DNA from 2 places in the Eubacterium sp. F2 genome. Region 1 is predicted to be linked to the other one. Evidence: predicted binding sites of a transcription regulator. Region 1 holds the regulator's gene; the other holds the start of a gene.
The links. The regulator HrcA, encoded in region 1, represses chaperone genes, less so after heat shock. The targets are predictions, from matches to a motif close to TGTTAGCACTCNNNNNNNNNGAGTGCTAACA.
Positions count from the first base shown of each region.

Region 2: the regulator HrcA is predicted to act here: its motif matches at 3,367-3,397, upstream of htpG (molecular chaperone HtpG).

Region 1 is NZ_CP176393.1:181,722-192,353, forward strand. It holds gene dnaJ (molecular chaperone DnaJ) at 1-252, opposite strand, end outside; gene dnaK (molecular chaperone DnaK) at 382-2,304, opposite strand; gene grpE (nucleotide exchange factor GrpE) at 2,453-3,055, opposite strand; gene hrcA (heat-inducible transcriptional repressor HrcA) at 3,063-4,115, opposite strand; gene hemW (radical SAM family heme chaperone HemW) at 4,264-5,445, opposite strand; gene lepA (translation elongation factor 4) at 5,429-7,246, opposite strand; gene rpsT (30S ribosomal protein S20) at 7,509-7,781, shown strand; gene ACI77B_RS00755 (DMT family transporter) at 7,878-8,903, opposite strand; gene deoD (purine-nucleoside phosphorylase) at 8,927-9,637, opposite strand.
Region 2 is NZ_CP176393.1:1,619,003-1,629,634, forward strand. It holds gene ACI77B_RS06820 (alpha-hydroxy-acid oxidizing protein) at 1-1,012, shown strand, start outside; gene htpG (molecular chaperone HtpG) at 1,287-3,275, opposite strand; gene ACI77B_RS06830 (L,D-transpeptidase family protein) at 3,537-4,997, opposite strand; tRNA gene ACI77B_RS06835 (tRNA-Arg) at 5,842-5,915, shown strand; gene ACI77B_RS06840 (hypothetical protein) at 6,689-8,497, opposite strand; gene ACI77B_RS06845 (acyltransferase) at 8,956-9,999, opposite strand; gene ACI77B_RS06850 (hypothetical protein) at 9,977-10,489, opposite strand.

The DNA of each region.
Region 1 (10,632 bases):
GCCGCCAAATCCGGCATTCGGATCAACTCCGGCAAAACCGAACTGATCGTACTTTCTCTTCTTATCCGGGTCTGACAGAACGGTATATGCTTCATTGACCTCTTTGAATTTCTCTTCCGCAGACTTGTCACCCGGGTTGCGGTCAGGATGATACTTCAGCGCCATTTTTCGGAAGGCCTTTTTGATTTCTTCCTCGCTGGCGCCTTTTTTCAGGCCCAGAACCTCATAATAATCCCTTTTCTTTTCTGCCATACCTCTTCTCACCTTCTCGCAGCTGATTACACATCAATCCGACCGGGAAATTCCCGGCCGGACTGATCTTGCATTCGCCGCTATATTTTTGCGTGTCTGCTCGTCCGACAGGGACTTGTTAATCAGACATTATTTATCGTCGTCAACGACTGTGTAGTCTGCATCAACTACGTTGTCGTCATTTCCGGAATTTCCGCTGTTTCCGGCACTGCCTGCGTTTCCGCCTGCTGCGCCTGCGCCAGGGTTAGCACCCATGTTCGGGCCTGCACCTGCTGCACCTGCGCCAGCACCAGCTCCCGGCTGACCCTGCTGCGGACCTGCCTGCTGATACAGCTTTGTGGAAACTTCATTCAGCTTGGACATCAGGGCGTCTTCCTTTGCCTTGACATCGTCCGGGTTATTGGCATTCAGTGCAGACTGCAGGTCATTCTTTGCAGCTTCCAGAGCGCTCTTGTCAGCATCAGAGATCTTGTCTCCTGCTTCCTTGATGACGTTGTCGCACTGATAAATCATATTCTCAGCTTTGTTCTGCTCTTCAACAGCGGCCTTCTTCTTCTTATCCTCAGCCTCGTACTGCTGTGCTTCCTTGACCTTCTTATTGATCTCATCCTCGGACAGGTTTGTGGAGGAGGTAATGGTGATTGCCTGCTCTTTTCCTGTTCCCAGATCCTTAGCGCTTACATGTACGATACCGTTGGCATCGATGTCGAAAGTAACCTCGATCTGCGGTACCCCACGCGGAGCCGGTGCAATGCCTGTCAGCTGGAATCTGCCCAGTGTGATGTTATCGGCAGCCATCTCACGCTCACCCTGCATGACGTGAATGTCTACGGCAGTCTGGTTATCCGCAGCGGTGGAGAAGATCTGGCTCTTCTTTGTAGGAATGGTTGTATTTCTTTCAATCAGCTTGGTTGCCACACCACCCAGTGTCTCGATGGACAGAGACAGCGGAGTGACATCCAGCAGCAGGACGTCGTTAACTTCACCAGTCAGAACTCCGGCCTGAATAGCAGCTCCGATTGCTACGCACTCATCCGGATTGATGCCCTTGAAAGGCTCCTTGCCGGTTTCATTCTTAACGGCTTCCTGAACAGCCGGGATTCTGGAAGAACCACCGACCAGAACGATCTTAGACAGTTCGGAAGCGGTAATTCCTGCATCCTGCAGTGCCTTGCGTGTAGGCGGAATGGTTCTCTGAACCAGGTCAGAAGTCAGCTGGTTGAACTTAGCTCTTGTGAGCTCCATATCCAGATGCAGCGGACCCTCAGCAGTTACCGTAATGAACGGCAGGTTGATGTTGGTGGTCTGTGCAGAAGACAGTTCCTTCTTTGCCTTCTCGGCAGCCTCCTTCAGTCTCTGCATAGCCATGTTGTCCTTACGCAGGTCAACGCCGTGCTCCTGAGCGAATGTATCTGCCATGTAGTTCATGATTGCGTTATCGAAGTCATCGCCGCCCAGGTGTGTATCACCGTTGGTAGCCAGTACTTCGAATACGCCGTCACCCAGTTCCAGTACGGAGACATCGAATGTGCCGCCGCCCAGGTCGTAAACCAGGATCTTCTGGGATCCGGTCTCTTTATCAAGTCCATATGCCAGGGAAGCTGCTGTCGGCTCGTTGATGATTCTCTTTACATCAAGTCCTGCGATTCTTCCGGCATCCTTGGTTGCCTGCTTCTGTGCATCAGAGAAGTAAGCCGGTACAGTGATAACGGCTTCCGTAACCTTCTCGCCCAGATAAGCTTCTGCATCGTTCTTCAGCTTGGTCAGGATCATCGCGGAAATGTCCTGCGGTGTGTAATCCTTACCGTCAATCGTTACTTTATAATCCTCGCCCATATGTCTCTTGATGGAAGAAACAGTTCTGTCCGGGTTGGTAACGGCCTGGCGCTTTGCTGTTTCTCCGACCAGTCTCTCACCGCTCTTGGTGAATCCGACTACAGACGGTGTTGTTCTGTTTCCTTCTGCGTTAGTAATTACTGTAGGCTCTCCACCTTCCAGAACTGCTACACAGCTGTTCGTTGTTCCTAAATCTATTCCGATTACTTTCGACATAACGAAATTCCTCCTTGTTGATTAATTCTCTCCCAAAACCCTTAAAAAGACGGGGTCTCATCTTCCGGTGAGAACATCCATATATAGTCAGGCCTTTCGGCCGGGCTTGCTTGTTTATCTGCCGGAACTCTCTTTCCGGCAGGGGCCATTACTGGTTGACCTTGACCATTGCCGGACGGACGACTTTTCCGTGCAGTTTGTATCCTTTCTGCAGGACGCCGGTTACCTGACCGGACTCATAGTCCTCGTTGTTATCCGTCATCACTGCGTGATGGAAGTTCGGATCGAAATCCTTACCCAGGGCTTCGATTTCTTCCAGTCCGGATTTCTCCAGGACTTCACGGAACTGCTTGAAGATCATGCTCATGCCCTTTTCATACGCTTCATCGGCGCATTCCTGAGCAAGCGCACGCTCGAAGTTATCCAGGACGGTCAGCAGTTCTGCCAGGATCTTCTGATTTGCGTAATCATAAATCTCAGATTTCTCCTTTTCGACTCTGCGCTTGTAGTTCTGGAAATCCGCCATCAGACGGATATACTTGTCATTCTGATCATCTGCATCATCCGAATCTTTCTTATCCGCGTCCTTCTGCTCATCAGACTTTCCGGATTCTTTTTCCGCTTCTTTCTGATCAGCGTCGTTCTTCGCGTCATCAGAAGAAGTCTCAGCGGCCTTTTCCTCAGATGTGTCCGGGCCCTGCTCTTCGGCGTTCTGATTCTGCTTCGGATCTTTTTCTTCTGCTTCTTTCATTTTCTCCTCATCCATTGTTATCGTCCTCACCGCCTCCGTCTATTTTAAATGCATCATTCAGGTTATCCGTAAGATACTGGACAATCGAAGTGATTTCATCGTATTTCATTCTTGTCGGACCGATGACACCGATCTTTCCGGCGAAACGGCCGTTCACATGGTAGGTCGCTGTAATCAGCGAGCAGTCCTTCAGTTCCTCATCCGTGTTCTCATCTCCAATGGTGACAACCATGCCGTTGTCTCTGTCCATCAATGTTTTTACCAGCTCATCCCGGTTATCAAACAGCGAAATGAAATTTTTTGCACGTTTCAGATCTGTATATTCAGGCTGATCGAAGATATTACTCAGACCATCCATGTAAAATCTTACATTCAGCAGATTCTCAAGCGTGTGCATGAAGTTCGGCATGACATCTCTGGCCAGCGGACTCATCGCGGCGATATCATCCTGGAATTCCGAAATGATATTATCCTTCAGGAAATCTGTAAGCTGCCGCCCGCGGTAAGTATAGGTCAGTGTCTTGCTCAGAACCCTCAGCACCTCATCCGAAACCGGCTGCTCCAGATGGATCAGATCGTTGGATGATTTTCCGCTCTCGGCAACCGTCATCAGAATGACTGTATGCTCATCAACCGGCAGAAAATCTACAAACTTCAGTCTGTCTTCATCCTGCACCGGACTCAGTGCAAATGCCGCCAGATTGGTGATCTCTGACAGCAGGTCTGCTGCTCTCTGAATCGTCTTATCAAGTTCATCGATATCACTGTGCAGGGTATCCTTGATCATTTTCTGTGATTCCTGCGGTATCTCGACCTTTCCCATCGAGTTGTTCACATACCAGCGATATGCCTTGTCCGACGGCACACGGCCCGCAGATGTGTGCGGGTGAGTCAGGTAACCCATCTCTTCCAGGTCACTCATCTCATTTCTGATGGTTGCCGGACTGAAAGCATTATTGAACTCCTTAGAAAGGGTTCGCGAACCGACAGGCTCTGCAGTCCTGACATAATCGCCGATAATCTGCTGCAGGATCTTAAGTTTTCTTTCTGTCAGCTCCATATCTCATCTCCCCCTTTTTTGCTTGTTAGCACTCAACTCTTAGAGTGCTAACTGCTATATATAATGTACCCCACTAAAGAAAGAATGTCAACACTAATTTCTATAAAAAGAAGGGGGGATTTCTGCGCTTATTTCGCAGAATCATCCCCTAAACAAACAGGGCCATGATTTCATTCGAGACGGGAATCCCTTCCCGGGTCAGAAGGATTCGTCCTTTCTCTTCTCTGACCAGCCCCCTCGACTGATATTCCTCGAACTCCTCTCTGCGGTCAGAGAACACATCCCAGAGCGGTTTTCCGAACTGCTCCCTGAACTTTTCCAGGCTGACTCCCTCGTCCGTCCGGAGCGCCGTAAACACATACTCTCCGCAGTTTTCCAAAAATGTATTCACATGCCGCTCGCTTCCCGGATATTCGGTAATTCTCACCCCGTCCAGAAAGGAACTCGCCGACGCGCCCACACCCAGATAATCCTGAAATCTCCAGTATTTCAGGTTGTGGCGGCACTCGTAACCCGGCAGGGCGGCATTCGAGATCTCATAATGATGGTATCCCGCGTCTCCCAGCAGGTCCAGGGCCCGGAAATACATCTCTGCATCCTTCTGTTCATCCAGCTCCGGAATCCGTTCCATCTTATAATCCTCATACAGAGGCGTGCCCTCTTCAATCTGAAGCCCATAGAACGACAGATGTTCCGGCCTCAGCGCAAGGGCCTTTTTCATTGTATCTTCCCACTGCGCCGTCGTCTGCCCCGGGAAATCAAACATCAGATCGATGTTCACATTCCTGAATCCGGCCTTTCTCGCCATGTCATAACTCTTCAGAAATTCCTCCGCCGTATGGATTCTCCCCATCGCTTTCAGGATTCGATTGTCGAACGACTGCAGCCCGATGGACAGCCGGTTCACCCCCGCCTCTCTCAGGCATTTCAGCTTTTCCTCCGAGAGCGTGCCCGGGTTTGATTCCATCGTGATTTCCGCGCCCTTTTCCAGACAAAAAGCTTCCTGTACAGAGGAGATCAGCCTGGAAATATATTCCGCCGGAAGAATGCTCGGCGTCCCGCCGCCGATAAACATCGTGTCCACCGTATAACGGCCGGCAAGTTCACGTCCCCGCCCCAGAATTTCCGTAATCAGTCTGTCCACATAAGCCGCTTCCTTCTGCGCGGCATCTGGGTCCTTTCCCACAGCCTGCGAATAAAAGCCGCAGTAGCGGCATCTTGAAATGCAGAAGGGAATGTGAATATAAATGCCGAGCGGCCTGCGCGTATTCTGCACGGGCCGCATCTGCTCATTGTTATCATCAGGATTCATTTTATTTATCATCATCATACTTCAGTACAGCAGTGAAAGCTTCCTGCGGAACCTCAACCTTTCCGAACTGCTGCATCCGCTTCTTTCCTTCTTTCTGCTTCTCCAGAAGTTTCTTCTTTCTGGAAATGTCTCCGCCGTAGCACTTGGCGATTACATCCTTGCGGTAAGCCCTGACCGTTTCACGGGCGATTACTTTTTGTCCTACAGCGGCCTGAATCGGAACCTCGAACTGATGCATCGGAATGACTTCCTTCAGCTTTTTGCAGACAAAACGGGCGCGGCTGTAGGCCTCGGAACGGTGCACGATCATGGAGAAGGCGTCCACGATGTTCTTATTCAGCAGGATGTCCAGTTTCACCAGATCAGATTTCTGGTAGCGGACAAATTCATAATCCAGGGAGCCGTAACCCTTGGTCATGGATTTCAGGGCGTCGAAGAAGTCGTAAATAACTTCATTCAGCGGGAGTTCATAGTGCAGCTCCACGCGGTCGGTGGTGATGTAGTCCATGCCCAGCATGGTGCCGCGGCGCTTCTGGCAGAGTTCCATGATGGATCCGACGTAGGTCTTCGGCAGCATGATGTCGGCGTTGACAATCGGCTCCTCGATGTGGTCGATTTCCGAAGGATCCGGCAGATTGGTCGGGTTCTGGATCATCTTCACGGAACCGTCCGTCAGAATGACTTTATAAACTACGCTTGGGGAGGTCGTGATGATGTCCAGGTTGAACTCTCTTTCCAGACGCTCCACAATGACTTCCATGTGGAGAAGGCCCAGGAATCCGCAGCGGAAACCGAATCCCAGCGCGGCAGATGTCTCCGGCTCAAAGAGAAGCGATGCGTCGTTGACCTGCAGGCGCTCCAGGGCTTCTTTGACAGATTCGTATTTCTCGCCTTCCGCCGGATAAATTCCGGAGTAGACCATCGGCTGAACCTTTTTATATCCTGGCAGACTTTCTTTTGCCGGATTATCCGCAAGCGTGACGGTATCACCGACTCTGGCATCTCTGACCTGCTTGATGGCCGCGCAGATGTAGCCTACGTCGCCGGCGCGCAGGAACTTGGCCGGAACATGGCTCGGCGCCATGACGCCGACCTCCGTGACTTCATAATTTGCCTTGGCCGCCATCAGACGGATCGTATCGCCGACCTTCACCATTCCGTCGAACAGTCTTACGAAGATCACAACGCCCTTGTAGTTATCATATACGGAGTCGAAAATCAGTGCTTTCAGCGGTGCGTCCACATCACCCTGCGGCGCCGGAATATCCGTGACGATCTTCTCCAGCAGATTCTCCACGCCCATGCCGGTCTTGGCCGAGACTTCCGGCGCGTCCTCCGCGTCGATGCCAATCATCTCTTCAATCTCTTCCTTCGATTCCTCCGGCCGGGCACTGGCCAGGTCCATCTTATTCAGGCAGGGCAGAATCTCCAGATCCTCATTCAGCGCAAGATAGACATTTCCCATAGTCTGCGCCTCCACGCCCTGTGTCGCGTCCACGACCAGAACCGCGCCCTCGCAGGCCGCCAGACTGCGGCTGACCTCGTAATTGAAGTCCACGTGTCCCGGCGTGTCGATCAGGTTGAAAATGTACTCTTTCCCGTCCTTCGCCTTGTACACCAGACGCGTCGTCTGCAGCTTGATCGTGATTCCGCGCTCACGCTCCAGATCCATATTATCCAGGAGCTGCTCCTTCATATCACGCTCCGCCACCAGTCCCGTCATCTCAATCATACGGTCCGCAAGCGTTGACTTACCGTGGTCAATATGCGCGATGATGCTGAAATTCCGGATATATTTCTGATAATCATTATCTTTCATGCATAAGTCTCCTTACTTTACTGAGAATATCTGTTTTATTCTACCATATCTGGCGCATCCGGGCACCCATTCTTCCGACAAAAACCAGCCGGCAAGGGATTAAATCCACCCGCCCTCCCGGGCAGCTCTGAAAAATCCGGAAAACATCCCGAAAACACTGGAAAAGCATGTCAAAATCTACTTGTAAAATCTGGAAAAACATGTTATATTACTTTCTGCGTATTTAATTTTTTAATGCTATATTTTAGTAGTGGGGGTAAACATGGCTAACATCAAATCCGCAAAGAAGAGAGTAAAAGTTACTGCTAAGAAGACTGCTCAGAACAGAGTAATCAAGGACGATCTGAAGGCTGTTATGAAGGAATTCGACGCTGCAATCGCTGCAAAGGATTTCGACACAGCTGCTGAGAAGAGAACTGCTGCCGAGAAACAGCTGAAGAAGGCTGCTACAAAGCACATCATCTCCAAGCAGGCTGCAAGCAGACATATTTCCCAGGTTACAAAGAAGCTGAACGCAGCAAAAGCAGGAAAGTAAAATCTCACCCGTCCCCACACGTGCATCTGCTGGGGTGCACATGCTTTTAAGCAGAGAACCGATGGTTGTGTCTCCCATCGGTTCTTTTTTATGTTTTTATGCGGCAGGCGATTTTTTCCTTGCGTGTGGTTTTTGTCCCGACGGACTATGGTTGACGATGATGATGCCCGCGGAAATCAGCGCCAGTGCACCGAGTGCGGAAAGGCGGAAGGCCTGCCCGGTCTCCCCCAGTAAAACTGCGGAAAGCAGGACGCCGATCACCGGATTCATGAAGCCGAACACGGTAATCCGGCTGACTGGGTTGAATTTCAGAAGAATGCTCCAGATCGTGTAGGCTGCCGCGGAAATAAAGGCCATGTAAAGGAGCAGAAGCACGCCGCTCCAGGCTGCGGAACTGCTCTGCAGATGGCCGCCCCGCAGGAAACCATAGGCTGTCAGCGTCAGACCTCCCAGAATGAACTGGTAACCCGACAGTACCGCCGGATCTTCCTTCTGCCCTGCCTGTTTCATGTACGATGTGGACATCCCTGCCATGACCGTTGAAAGCAGGACGCAGCCTTCACCCAGCAGCGCAAAATGAAAATGGATGGATCCGCTGCCGCGCAGTTCGACCATCATGACCCCAGCAAATCCGAGCAGGCTGCCCAGGGTCTTGCGCCAGGTCATTTTTTCTGTCCGGAAGAGAAATGCCGCGATCAGAATCGCAATAAATGTTCCCGAGCCGATAATAATCGAGGAATTCACGCCGCTCGCGTGAGCCAGGCCGATGTAGAAGAAGAAATACTGCCCTGTCGTTTGAAAAAGCGAGAGAATCAAGACAGTTCCGCCAGAACCTTTCCGCGGATGCAGAAATCTTCCTTTCATCAGACTCCCGAATAAAATCACCAGAACACCGGCAAGCGTGAAGCGGATTCCGGCAAAGAGCATCTGTGAAGCGGTATCTCCCGCGGCGATGGAAAACAGCCGGTAGCCGATCTTGACGCAGGGAAAAGCGCTGCCCCAGAGGAAACAGCTGGTGAAGGTCCCGGCCAGCACGACCGGAAGCGCTGTCCAGAATTTGACTTTCTTCTGCGCTGCGCCCGCCTGACCCTCTCTGCCCTTTTTATCCACTTTTCTTTCCATGGATTCCTGATTTCTGCCCGGCATTACAGTCTGACCGCCGTTTCCAGCGCGAGCTTCATCATATCTGTGAACTGCGTCTGGCGCTGCTCGACCGTGGCCACTTCATCCAGGACAAAATGATCACTGACGGTGAAAATCGCAAGGGCATTCTTTTTCAGGAAAGCTGCGTTGGAGTAAAGCGCCGCCGTCTCCATTTCCACGCCGATCACGCCCATTCTCTGCCAGCACTTCCACCAGTCTTCGTCCGCTTCATAAAAATGATCGCTGGACAAAACATTTCCGGCATAAATCTGAATTCCCGTATCCTTAGAAGCCTCCTGCGCCGCCGTCAGCAGATTATAGCTGCAGCATGGGGAATACTGCCCCTCCACGTGGAAGGTGTCCATATAGCTGGAGTCCGTGGAGGCTGCCAGAGCCAGAACCGTGTCTCCCACATGCACGTTCGGGTTGAAACTTCCCATTGTGCCGATGCGGATAATATTCTCTACATGGTGCTGGTCATACAGTTCCCAGGAATAAATTCCCATAGACGGCATGCCCATGCCGCTTCCCTGCACAGAAACCGGAACGCCCTTATAGCTTCCCGAATACCCGTACATGTTCCTGATTTCCGAATAGCGGACCGGATTGTCCAGGAAATTCTCCGCGATGAACTGTGCGCGGAGCGGGTCGCCCGGCATCAGAACCGTTTCCGCGACCTTTGCCTTATCTGAAACTGCGATATGTAATGACATAATTTTTCTCCTTCTTTGTTTGTGATTTGCTGATTTTGCAGGCGCACACCCGGCCGCAGACAGAAAAAGACTGGCGGCATCCACATTCTCTGTCCGGAGGATCACGCCCAATCCAATCCCATCCCTGCTTCCCGACAAAAAATTATTCTGCAAGTCCGCTGACCTGCTGATCCTGTTAACCTCCTGTCGGTTCCTGGACAGCGGCCCCTCTGAAACATTTATTTCTACTCACTGTCAAAGCTGCCGCCATTTTCCCGTTTTCTGCAGCTCCGCGCCTTACAAAAACATTATATTCTTATACTGACTATTATCATACCACAGAATGCCCGCTAAAAATCCGATATGCGGCGAGTTGCCGCGATCCAATAGTCCGTTGTGATGAGACAATGATGCACAGATACTCAGACACTGCCGGTCAGCCGGCATGACAACACCGGTCAGCCGGTCAGACACTGCCGGTCAGCCGGTCAGACACTGCCGGTCAGCCGGCAAGGCAATGCGGCGAGGTTAATTGACGCCTTTTCCCGGACCGGAACCTTGTGTATGTATACTGTATACCAAATTCTCTCTTTAATCATCTTATTCATCTTCGTTTTGTCTTATACATCGTTTATACATGAGATAAAAGCAAAACCGAATAACATCTGGATAATTTTTCCAGAATTTTGTTGGTACAATCGCGTCCAAATCATTAACTTTACCAAAACAAAATGAATTTTGGTAAAAGATGCAGAATGCGTCACTTTATACCAAATACCTATTATCATGAGCGGAATATAGGTTGGTAAAAAGGCCATTTAACTCCCTGTTTTACCCAGCATTTTTACACATTATTTTGATTACATTGCAAATACGTCAATTATCATTGTCTCTTTCAATATTATTCAGGAATCCGGATATTATTTATCGAGTATTTATTCATGTTCATGTAATATTACTAGACACCGCAATTATTCTTAGTGATTGTACCGACATGCATACATCATTTTGGTAAT
Region 2 (10,632 bases), 990 kb from region 1:
CGATGAGCTGCTCGCGAGTGCGAGAGAAAGTATTGGAGATAAGTGCAAGGCATGTCCGGTATGTGACGGAAAGGCCTGCAGGAATAAGGTTCCGGGGCCTGGAGCCAAGGGACTGGGACTGACGGCGATCGGAAACTTTGACGCATGGAGAAATATCAAGGTAAATATGGACACACTCTGCCCGAATGCGGATATCGACACAAGTCTGGAACTGTTTGGAAAGAAGTTCAAGTTCCCGATTTTCGCCGGTCCGGTTGGTGCGGTCAACCTGCATTACGGCACAAAGTATAATGATGTTTCCTATAACGATGTTCTGGTTTCTGCCTGTGCAGAAGAAGGAATAGCCGCATTCACCGGCGACGGTACGGATGCAAACGTTATGAAGGCCGCAACCAGGGCGATCAAGGCTCAGAATGGTCTGGGCGTTCCGACGGTTAAGCCGTGGAACATGCCGGTTGTAAAGGAAAAAATGGCCCTCGTCAAGGAGAGTGGAGCATTTGCCTGCGCCATGGACATTGACGCTGCCGGACTTCCTTTCCTTAAGGGTCTGGAGCCGCCTGCAGGAAGAAAGAGCGTGGAAGAGCTTCATGAGATCGTAGAAGAAGCCGGCGTTCCGTTCATCGTAAAGGGTGTCATGACGCCGAATGCAGCCATGAAGGCTCTGGCTGCCGGCGCATCCGGAATCGTTGTTTCCAATCACGGCGGACGCGTTCAGGATGATACGGTTCCGACTGCCGAGGTTCTGGAAGAAATCGCAGATGCGGTCAGCGGACAGATGAAGATCTTCGTTGACGGCGGAATCCGCACCGGTGCAGATGTATTCAAGGCTCTGGCTATGGGCGCAGACGCCGTTCTGATTGCAAGACCGTATGTTACAGCAGTATACGGCGGCGGCGCGGAAGGCGTGAAGTTCTACACTGAGAAGATCGGAAATGAACTGGCTGATACCATGATGATGTGCGGTGCCAATACACTGGATGACATTACAAGAGATATGATCTACTATCTCTAGTCAGAAACGGCTGAAGCAGATAGATTACCGGTACTTCCGGTCAATGAAAAAGAATAACAGAAGCTGGAAACTTCCCCTGTGAGACTGCGGGCGCGGCTCACAGGGGAAGTTTTCTCCGTATTGCCGGCAGCCGAAGATCTGGCCGGGACAGTGAGAATCGCGGCCACAGAAAAAGACGCCTGCGCTGCATTTGGGAGTATGCAGAACAGACGTCTTGTTGTTTTTATCATTTTCCCGCAAGGGGGATATGCGGGTTATGATCTTGAAAAGTTAATTATTTGCCCAGAATCAGTCTGGTGACATCATCACCGACTGCTGCCGGATTGTCGATGGTCAGTCCGCTCAGCAGAACGGCCTGATTGTACAGCAGGCGGGTGTAAACCGCGGTCATGTCCTTATCGCCGGCAGCGAAGGTATCCGCCAGTTTCTTCATGACGTCGTGGTCTGGGTTCAGTTCCAGAACACGCTCTGCCTTGACGCCCTGATTCATCGGCATCTTATTCAGCGTCTTCTCCATCTCAAAGGAGATGCCGCCCTTGCTGGACAGGGATACCGGCGCGTCGCCGAGGCGTCCGGACAGCTTGATTTCCGTAACCTGATCGCCCAGGGTATCCTTCATGAACTTCAGCAGATCCTCATGTTCCTTATTGAGCTCCTCCAGCTTCTTCTTCTCATCCTCAGACTCGTTCTCACTGAAATCTTCCTCGGAAATGGAGCGGAATGCCTTATCCTTATAGCTTCCCATCATGCGGACAACGAATTCATCGATTTCTTCGGTCAGATACAGGACTTCAAGGCCCTTGGCCTTTGCAGCCTTGACCTGCGGCAGCATGTCAATCTTATCAATGGTTTCGCCCGGTGCGTAGTAGATGTACTTCTGATCTTCACCCATCTTTGCGATGTATTCATCCAGGGTGACCAGTTTCTTCTCCGTGCTGGAATAGAACAGGACCAGATCGGACAGAACATCCTTATGCATGCCGTAGTCCATGTAAATGCCGTATTTCAGCTGACGGCCGAACTCGTGGAAGAACTTTTCATATCCTTCACGGTCTTCCTTCAGGAAGTTCAGCAGTTCATTCTTGATCTTCTTTTCCAGTGTCTTGGCGATATTCTTGACCTGACGGTTCTGCTGCAGCGTCTCACGGGAGATGTTCAGAGACAGATCTTCAGAGTCGACCAGTCCTTCGACAAAGTTAAAGTAGTCAGGGAGCAGATCTTTACACTTCTCCATGATCATGACGCCGGAAGAGTAGAGCTGCAGGCCCTTCTCAAAGTCGGTTGTATAGTAGTTAAACGGCGTATGGGAAGGAATGAACAGCAGAGCGGTGTAACTGGACACACCCTCAACCTGCGTTCTGATTACGCGGGCCGGATTCTGATAATCGCCGAACTTGGTCTTATAGTAGTCGTTGTATTCTTCCGGTTTTACCTTGCTCTTCGGGCGCTTCCAGATCGGTTCCATGGAGTTGAGGGTTTCCAGTTCCTGATAGGTCTCCATTTCAGGCGGCTTCTTCTCCTTGTTTTCGTCTTCCTTTGCGTCTGTATTTTCTGCTTCCGCGCTTTCATCCTTCTTCGGACGGGTCTTGCTGACCATCATCTGAATCGGATAGTGGATGTAATCGGAGTACTTTTTGACCAGACGGCTGAGTTCGTACTGATCCAGGAATCTGGAGTAATTCTCACCGTTCTCTGTATCTTTCTCATCCTCTTTCAGGTGCAGAACGATGTCTGTTCCGACTTCATCCTTCTCAGCAGGCTCGATGGTATATCCGTCTGTGCCGGAAGATTCCCAGATGTTTGCCTGGTCAGAACCGTAAGCGCGGCTCGTAACCGTTACATGATCAGCAACCATGAATGCGGAATAGAAACCGACACCGAACTGACCGATGATATCCGTATCATTGGAAGCGCTATCCTCGCTGTTCTCTCCATTCTTCTTCTGCATTTCCTGCTTGAATGCAAGACTTCCGCTCTGCGCAATTGTGCCCAGATTGGATTCCATCTCCTCAGCGGTCATTCCGATACCGTTATCACTGATGGTCAGCGTCCGGGCATCCTTATCCGCGGTCAGATGAATCTTGAAATCCGATCTCTGAATACCCGTGTCACCGGACTGCAGACTCTTGTAATAGAGCTTGTCCAGAGCATCGCTGGCGTTACTGATCAGCTCTCTTAAGAAAATTTCCTTATGTGTGTAAATGGAATTGATCATCATATCCAGCAGTTTCTTAGATTCTGCCTTGAATTCCTTTTTTGCCATTCCTATTCCTCCTCATGCCCGGAGCAGGGGGATGCCTGCCCGGGATCTATACATTTATCTGGTATGGCTGCAGGGCCACATCATGTTCATGTGTTAGCACTCGATATGAATGAGTGCTATTAACATATATTAATATACCACGAACAGAGGGATTGTCAACCGTTTCAAGGGACAAAAAACAAAGCGCCCCGCCCGGGTAAATTCCCGGCGCGGGGCGGTCAGCAAGGAGACGCCTTGCTTTGTTTTCTTTTGTCTTACTGACTATGCGTGAACGATGACCGGCATTCCTGCATGAACGTAAGAATACAGCTGTGCTGCTGCACCTGACGGCATGTTGACACATCCGTGACTTCCATTCGTCTGATAGATGCCTCCGCCGAAAGAGGATCTCCATGTCGCGTCATGCAGTCCGATTCCGCCGTTGAACGGCATCCAGTAGCTTACATGAGAACTGTAGTCTGATCCGTCGGCGTTCTGGCCCTTCAGATTGACGTTCGTAGCCTCATAGTTCAGGACGAATACACCATAAGGGGTTGCGTGGTTCTCAGCAACATTTCCCGTTACGACAGGTGTCGAGAGGACTTTCTTTCCCTTAATGACACAGTAAACTGTCTGTGTAGAGATATTTACCTCTACATAGGAATTACCGATGTCATTGCCGCTGTTCTTAATCTTGGAAGAAACGTTCTTCGAATAAACCGCGTCATGTGTAACATTCTTATCATTCTTCAGGTCAGAAGCAACAAGCTTTTCCATCTTGGACTTACTGATGTTATAGCCGTAATTTCCTCCGGCAACAGTATAAGTGCCGCCGCCTGCAGACTTCAGCTTTCTGGTTGAGCCAACTGTGCTCAGCTTGGAAGAAAGCGTCTTATCAACAAAACTCTTTACTGCGGAAGTCCTGACGGTCTTATTGTCTCCGCTGAACTTCAGCATACTCTCGAGTTCCTTTGGAGTAAGCGTGTAGCTGTTGTTCAGACCCTTATAGGTAATCTTTACGCCCAGATGTTTCTTGCAGAAGGCCTGGCGGTTAAGGACATGCTTACTCTTGCTGGTGTACTTCGGCTTAGAGTAATAATCCTTCTTCTTATATGTAAAGGTGGATTTTCCGTCTGCAACTGCCTTTGCAATCGCATTCTTCAGTTTTGTTTTATCCAGATTGTCACCGTAAACTTCCTTGACGATTTTGAACTTGCGGTTCTTCATGCTGACATAGGCATTCTTCGTCTTGGTTGTGTACTGATCGTTCTTGACAATGCTCATGTTATTGAACGTCTGCTCAAAACTGCTGTTGCTCATGTCCGGCTTCATAGCGATCTTTACATGGCGCTTGTTCTTATCAAACGCACGTGAAATTCCCTTGGAGAATCCCGGATGCAGGGCATTTTCGACTTCCTTGGAAATATTATACGTGTATTCCGAGTGATTGAAAACGGCAACCTGCTGGCCCTGATACATGACCTTCAGAGATTTACCCTGCCACTTGCTGACCACTTTCTTTTCTGCCTGCTTGGCAGTAAGATTATCAACACTGATTCCGTTGATGGTGCTTCCGGCAGGGAAGACCGACGGACTTACTGCATGATGAACCCAGATGCCCAGAATAATCAGAACGGCGATGACAATTACAGCGATGATCGTCATCCGTTTTGAGTTATAACGGACATTTGGCTTCTTGCTGCGTTCTGCTTTGACTGATGGTTGATTTCCTTGTTCACTCATTTCCCTTTACCTTTCTTTGCTCAGTGCATGACAGTATATACCATCGAAACGGCTATTTCAATCATTTACATCTATCTTTAGATTTCTTTACTTTTACAGCGTTTTAATAATTTGTTCATTCATACAATTCACACGTGCGCAATTGAAATTATGAATCTCAGCAGGAATTTCCAGACATTCAAAAGCCATGTCTGGGCATTGTAAAAGAGCAGGTTCGGATCACTATTTTCAGTATAGCTTTACAGGGAGAAGATCCTGTGAATAAACGGTGTCGGCAGGGGGTGCGGCAGATTGCTGCCGTGTGAAGTGGACCAGTCGCTGATTCAGTCGTTGGAGGGGATCTCAGAAGAAGAGTTTATGGAGAACTATTATGAACCGCTGGTGAAATAAACGGCTGTCTAGAGTTGTATTATTGCGTAACCGGGAGCAGGATATCTTCTGTCGAGAAGACAGGGGGTGCTGCCGGGGAGGTGTTGCCCTAAGTTCGGAAGAAAACGGCCGGAATCTATAAAATTGCGGCCGTTTTCTGTTACTCTGTTCCCTTCAGTGTCTGGAAGTTCGATGTTTAAACTCAGGTAAGTTATAGAACCATGGATATTTAAGTGAAAAAATAACTGTTTTCTTAAAGTCCTCTGGTGATTATTTATGCGAAGGTTGGAACTAATCATTATGGCCATATCGATCATCCTCCTCTTGTTTATCAATATAACAGAGGAAAATAGCAGTCACAAGCAAGGGAAGATGACATAATTGGTTAATAAGAGTTGCATCAGACCAGATCTGGCAGATAACGATTGCACCGTCATCGAAATAATGGTATACTGGATTAGTCGCATAGAGATGCGTGCCTATAGCTCAGCTGGATAGAGTAGCACACTCCGAATGTGAAGGTCGCCGGTTCAAATCCGGCTAGGCACATTAGAATAACAGTGTCAGAAACGTTGGAAAATCAACGTGTTCCGGCACTGTTTTTTATTGTCTGCCCGTTAGACGACAACAAGGTTCCCGGGCACCCACCCGACGCTTCAGCGTCGTGGAAGGGTGGGGTTCTTATTGTAGTTCAGCGTCTGAATATTTTGAAATCAGGTGTTTTTATGCCTTTTGCAGGGATCGTAATGCTTCGTCCATGTCCAGATACTCTGCCATGCCAAGAGTATAATGTCCTATCTAATGGATAGTCTGGATAGTGACAAAAGGCACTTTGGATTTTTTTGTTTCCGTTAAGTCGAAAAATCGAAATTTCTCAACGCGGAAAGGGAGTTTTTACTTCCTGTAGACGACTTTCCTTGTTTACTAGTGCAGAAATGACAGGTTTCTTTTGTATTTGCTTTGATGATATGCATGTATTGAAAGAAAACGATTGACATATATTAATAATACAGAATATATTGCTTTATATCGGATGAAAATAGCGGGAAATCCTGCTAATCTCCCGCTATTCTTGCATGTTCAGATGCTTATGAATGCACAATTAAAATGTGCACATTTAAAATCGTTGAGGAACCGCGATTATTTTATAATCTCGGAACAGATATTTCAAAACTCCTCTCAGGTGTTTTGAAAATACAGGAATACATAAGAACCGCAACGCCTCATCTTTTAATTTATGCTGTCACTGCTGCATGGGCTATGAAAATTCCTGAGTGACGGATGTCTGCCGGACACCTCGATAGTGCCTGAAAGCCGGATTTCTATGATTTTCTCCTTCTGCCCAGGAACGCCATCAGCGCTCCCATGCTCCCGAGAAGGGAAAGCAGCCACAGCAGCAGGGGCTGATGATCGGCTGTTTCGGGCGCGGGATCGTCAGGTTCTGTGCAGTCTTGGATTTTCTCTGCGGACGGTTCCGGGACGGGATCGCCTTCGATTTCTGAAATGCTGGTGTTATCGCTCTCTTCTGTATGGGAAGGAACAGAATGGTCTGTCTTTTCGGGGTCTGGCTCTGCTGGCGTGTCTTTGGGATCCGCTTCTTCCGGAATTGGATCTATGGATGGGAGTTTTTCTGGCTGCCCTTCCGGTTCGGATGGCTGGTCTTCCGGCTCTGGATCTGGAAGCGGCGGGATGATGACCGGGTCCTCGGGAATTGAAATTTTCCGTTTCCCGAACAGGGTCACCGGATGCGCCGGCATCAGGGCGTTCTGATCCACTGTAGACTGTGGATGAAAGAGCGGGGTCAGGAACCAGTCGTAATCACGGATGCAGAATTCATCTGCAGGCGGCTGCTTGCTTGTGCTTTCATTTTTGTCCTCGGAGACAGTGAACAGCTTTTCCTGATGGAAGCGGCTGGTATGGAGGCTTCCTTCTTCGATGAAGAGCTGCAGATTGTAGCGGACCGGGCGGTAGATGAGGGCGGCGTCAAAGGCTGACGGGAAAGAGAGCACCTTGTACTGGCCGCTGAAGTTTATGGACTGGAAACTGCCGGCAGGAATGGATGTCCCTTTTTTCAGAAGCTGGTAACCGGTCAGTTCGTATCCGGGATAGCGATAACGCATGGTTTTCAGAAGCGTATGAAATCCGTTTTGTTTCAGATGGTCAGTGTGGACGGACCGGGGCGTGTTTCCCTGCGGCGGGAGGAATTGATGATGGATGATCACTGGGTGATCGGGAAGCGGGCGGGCCTCCAGGTAAATCGGGTGGCCCTGAGAAAAGGAGAATCCGGAAAATGAGGTCATCGACATAACAGAGGTTTCGTCCATGTCGACTGTCAGAGGATCGCCATCGCCCAGAACCCAGCTGCAGCGGTCGTCCCAGACCATTCCGGCTGAGGAAAGCGGGGCATCGGAAAGCCCGGAGCAGGCGTAATTTTCCGCCCTGCCGCTTTGTGAAAGCTCTGCGGGAATGATAAAATGAAGCTCCACAAGATCGCGGTCATAGTAGATATTCTTGATGATGCGGCCATTTTCCGTGCTTTTGACCACTGGGTTTACGCTGCGCAGGTGAAAACCCCTGAAGTCAGGAATTCTCCCGGAAAGCGGATTGTCCGGGCGGATTACCCGTTCTTCTGTAATGACGTAGCGGCGGAGTGATTCTGGCGTATCTGCAGCGTCTGTTATCAGCTGCTGCCAGATGCGGAGATGCTCGGAAGAAGGGGTGAAAGATGGGGGATTCTCAGAAGCGGAAGAATCAGGATCAGAGCCGGAAGATGAATATTCCGCAGCGGCGGGCTCACGGCTGCCTCCACATTTCAGAGCTGCAGACTTCTTTTCCGGTGATTCTGTGATTACAGAAGAAGGACCTGAAGAAAGATCTTTCTTCTGTCCGCTGTCATGCTTTTCTCCTGCGCATACGGCCGCATTCCCCTGCGTGTCTGCATCTTCCGGGCAGTTAACCGGATGCGGAAGCTGCGGATATGTGGACTGCTCCGCCGCGTGCACGCCGCTGAACAGCCCGGAAGCAGTAAAAATGAAAAGAAAAATAATCAGCGGGATCAGCCTCCGTAGCTGAGCTGCGGCGGGAATAGAAAGCTGCCGCTTCAGTCGGATCTGGCTTTTTGTACGTACCATAACTTACCTCCTTATAAATATCGCGTATGGGCGGAAGGGCTGGTGTACAGAAAAATACAGAGTGAATGGAATATCACAGGTTTTGTTAAGCTTGAATTCATGAAATTTTCTGGGGGAAAGGATATTCCGTTAAACACATACACCGGCCCCTTCCAGAATAGACGAGTTCGGCGCGGAAGCACCGACAAAAACCAAGTTAGCAAGTCAGAAGACAAAAAGCAAGCAAAATTCAGAAAAGAATAAGACTTAAAAGAAAAATATTTTATTTTCACATTTAAATGTAATTTGCGACTATATTTATCGGGCGTAATTGTTGTAGACGACAAATCCTGAGCAGCAAGGGAATGCGAAGAGTAAAAGCCGCATGGCAGCCGGGACAAAAGAAAAAGCCGGCCCCCGTTAGGCCGCAGGGCCGGCTGCAGCAAGGAGACTCCTTGCACGTTTTTATTTTGTCCGCGCTAGAGCAGCTGATTTCTTGTTACTGCCCGAATGAGCCAGGTCAGGAAGAAGGAAATCAGGAATAAAACGATGGCAATGAGGATAAACGACATTGGTCCGTATGTGTACGGGTTGAAGCCGTATATCTTCATCAGCCAGCGGATTCCGATCATGTGCAGAATGTAAATACCGAATGTACACTGGTCGATTTTTCGAATCCATGAGTCCGCGTCAATCCGAATTCTGTTCATCAGGGAAAAGAATCCTGCGCTCTGTCCGACAACCAGGATGGACGCGTATCCGCAGAAACTGTCGGTGATGGTGGTTTTTCCGAGAAATACGGTGGTGACGGCAATCAGGGCCACGGAGCATCCGATGGTCAGAAGCAGGGACAATGGAAGCTTCATTTTATGATGGTACAGCCAGTATCCGATGAAGAGGTAGACCGGGTAGACGGTCGCTGTCGGGATGCCGAATCCGAAGCTCTTGAGAAATAGCGGAATGACCGCAGTGAAAATGAGAAGCATCAGGATCAGATACGGGACCAGTTTTTCTGCGTATCTTGTGATCAGCTTATAGAACGGCATCATCAGGTAGAGGCCGATGATCATGTAGAGATACCACATGTGCGCCCAGCTCTTGGCAAAGAACAGACTGCGGATCCATCCGGTAAAAAGCGTCGGCTGCAGTCCGAATTTATAGTCTAACAGCTGGAACAGGAAGGTGAAGACGACCAGTGTAAGCAGCATGCGTTTGATGTATTTTCCAAATAGTTTTTTCAGAGGAATTTCCCGGTCCGGATCAAGCAGAAGGACTCCTGTGATCATCAGGAAAACCGGGACACACCACATCAGCAGGTTCTGAAATACCTGTTCAAAACGGACATTGGCTGCTGTCATATCGTCCTTGAAATAGATTGAGGACGCGAACAGGGAGTGCAGAATGATGATGAAGAATGTCGCGATAATGCGCATATAGGAAAACTGGTCGTAGTACGGATGATTTCCCGGCGCTTCAGAGCCGCTGCGATGTTCGTTCTCTTTAATAGAAGTTTGACGCGTCATCGCCTACACATCCTTTACTGCTGCTTCCATTGGATTGGCCGCTGTTACCTTTGGAACCGCTGTTCCCTGAATGTCCCGTATGGCTGCTTCCACCGGTGCTGCCGGAATGTCCGCTGTATGAAGAGGATGATCCGGTGCGGGCGGAAGATGAGTAGCTTCTGCTGGAAGTACTGCTGTTCGAGCCGGAATTGACGGATGAACGTGCTGCAGAAGAAGCCTCGGAGCCTGCCCGCGCTCCTGCTGGTGAAGCAGTCTTTGCTGTTTTCTGCGCACGTCTTTTTTCTGCGCGTTTCTTTGCTTTTTCTATTGCGAGACGGCGCTTTCTTGCTTTTTCCTTTGCTGCCTTTTCTTCCTTGGTCAGCTGCGCGTCAGTCTTTATGGATTGGATCTGCGCCAATGCGGACTTTCGTATTTTCTCTGCGTCAGACAGAGAATCGGTTTTCTTGATGCGGTCATCTGCATGCCCGATTATCGCAGGTGGGTGCTTCAATCCTCTGAAATATTGAAATATTTACTGAGCTGTATGATTCAGCTGTTCTTTCTATGATACATTGACCTTAACATTTTGTCAAAAATTGACGAGTTGAAACAGATAGGGAGGGTGTAAAGTATTAGTGGGAGTTTAGAAACTGG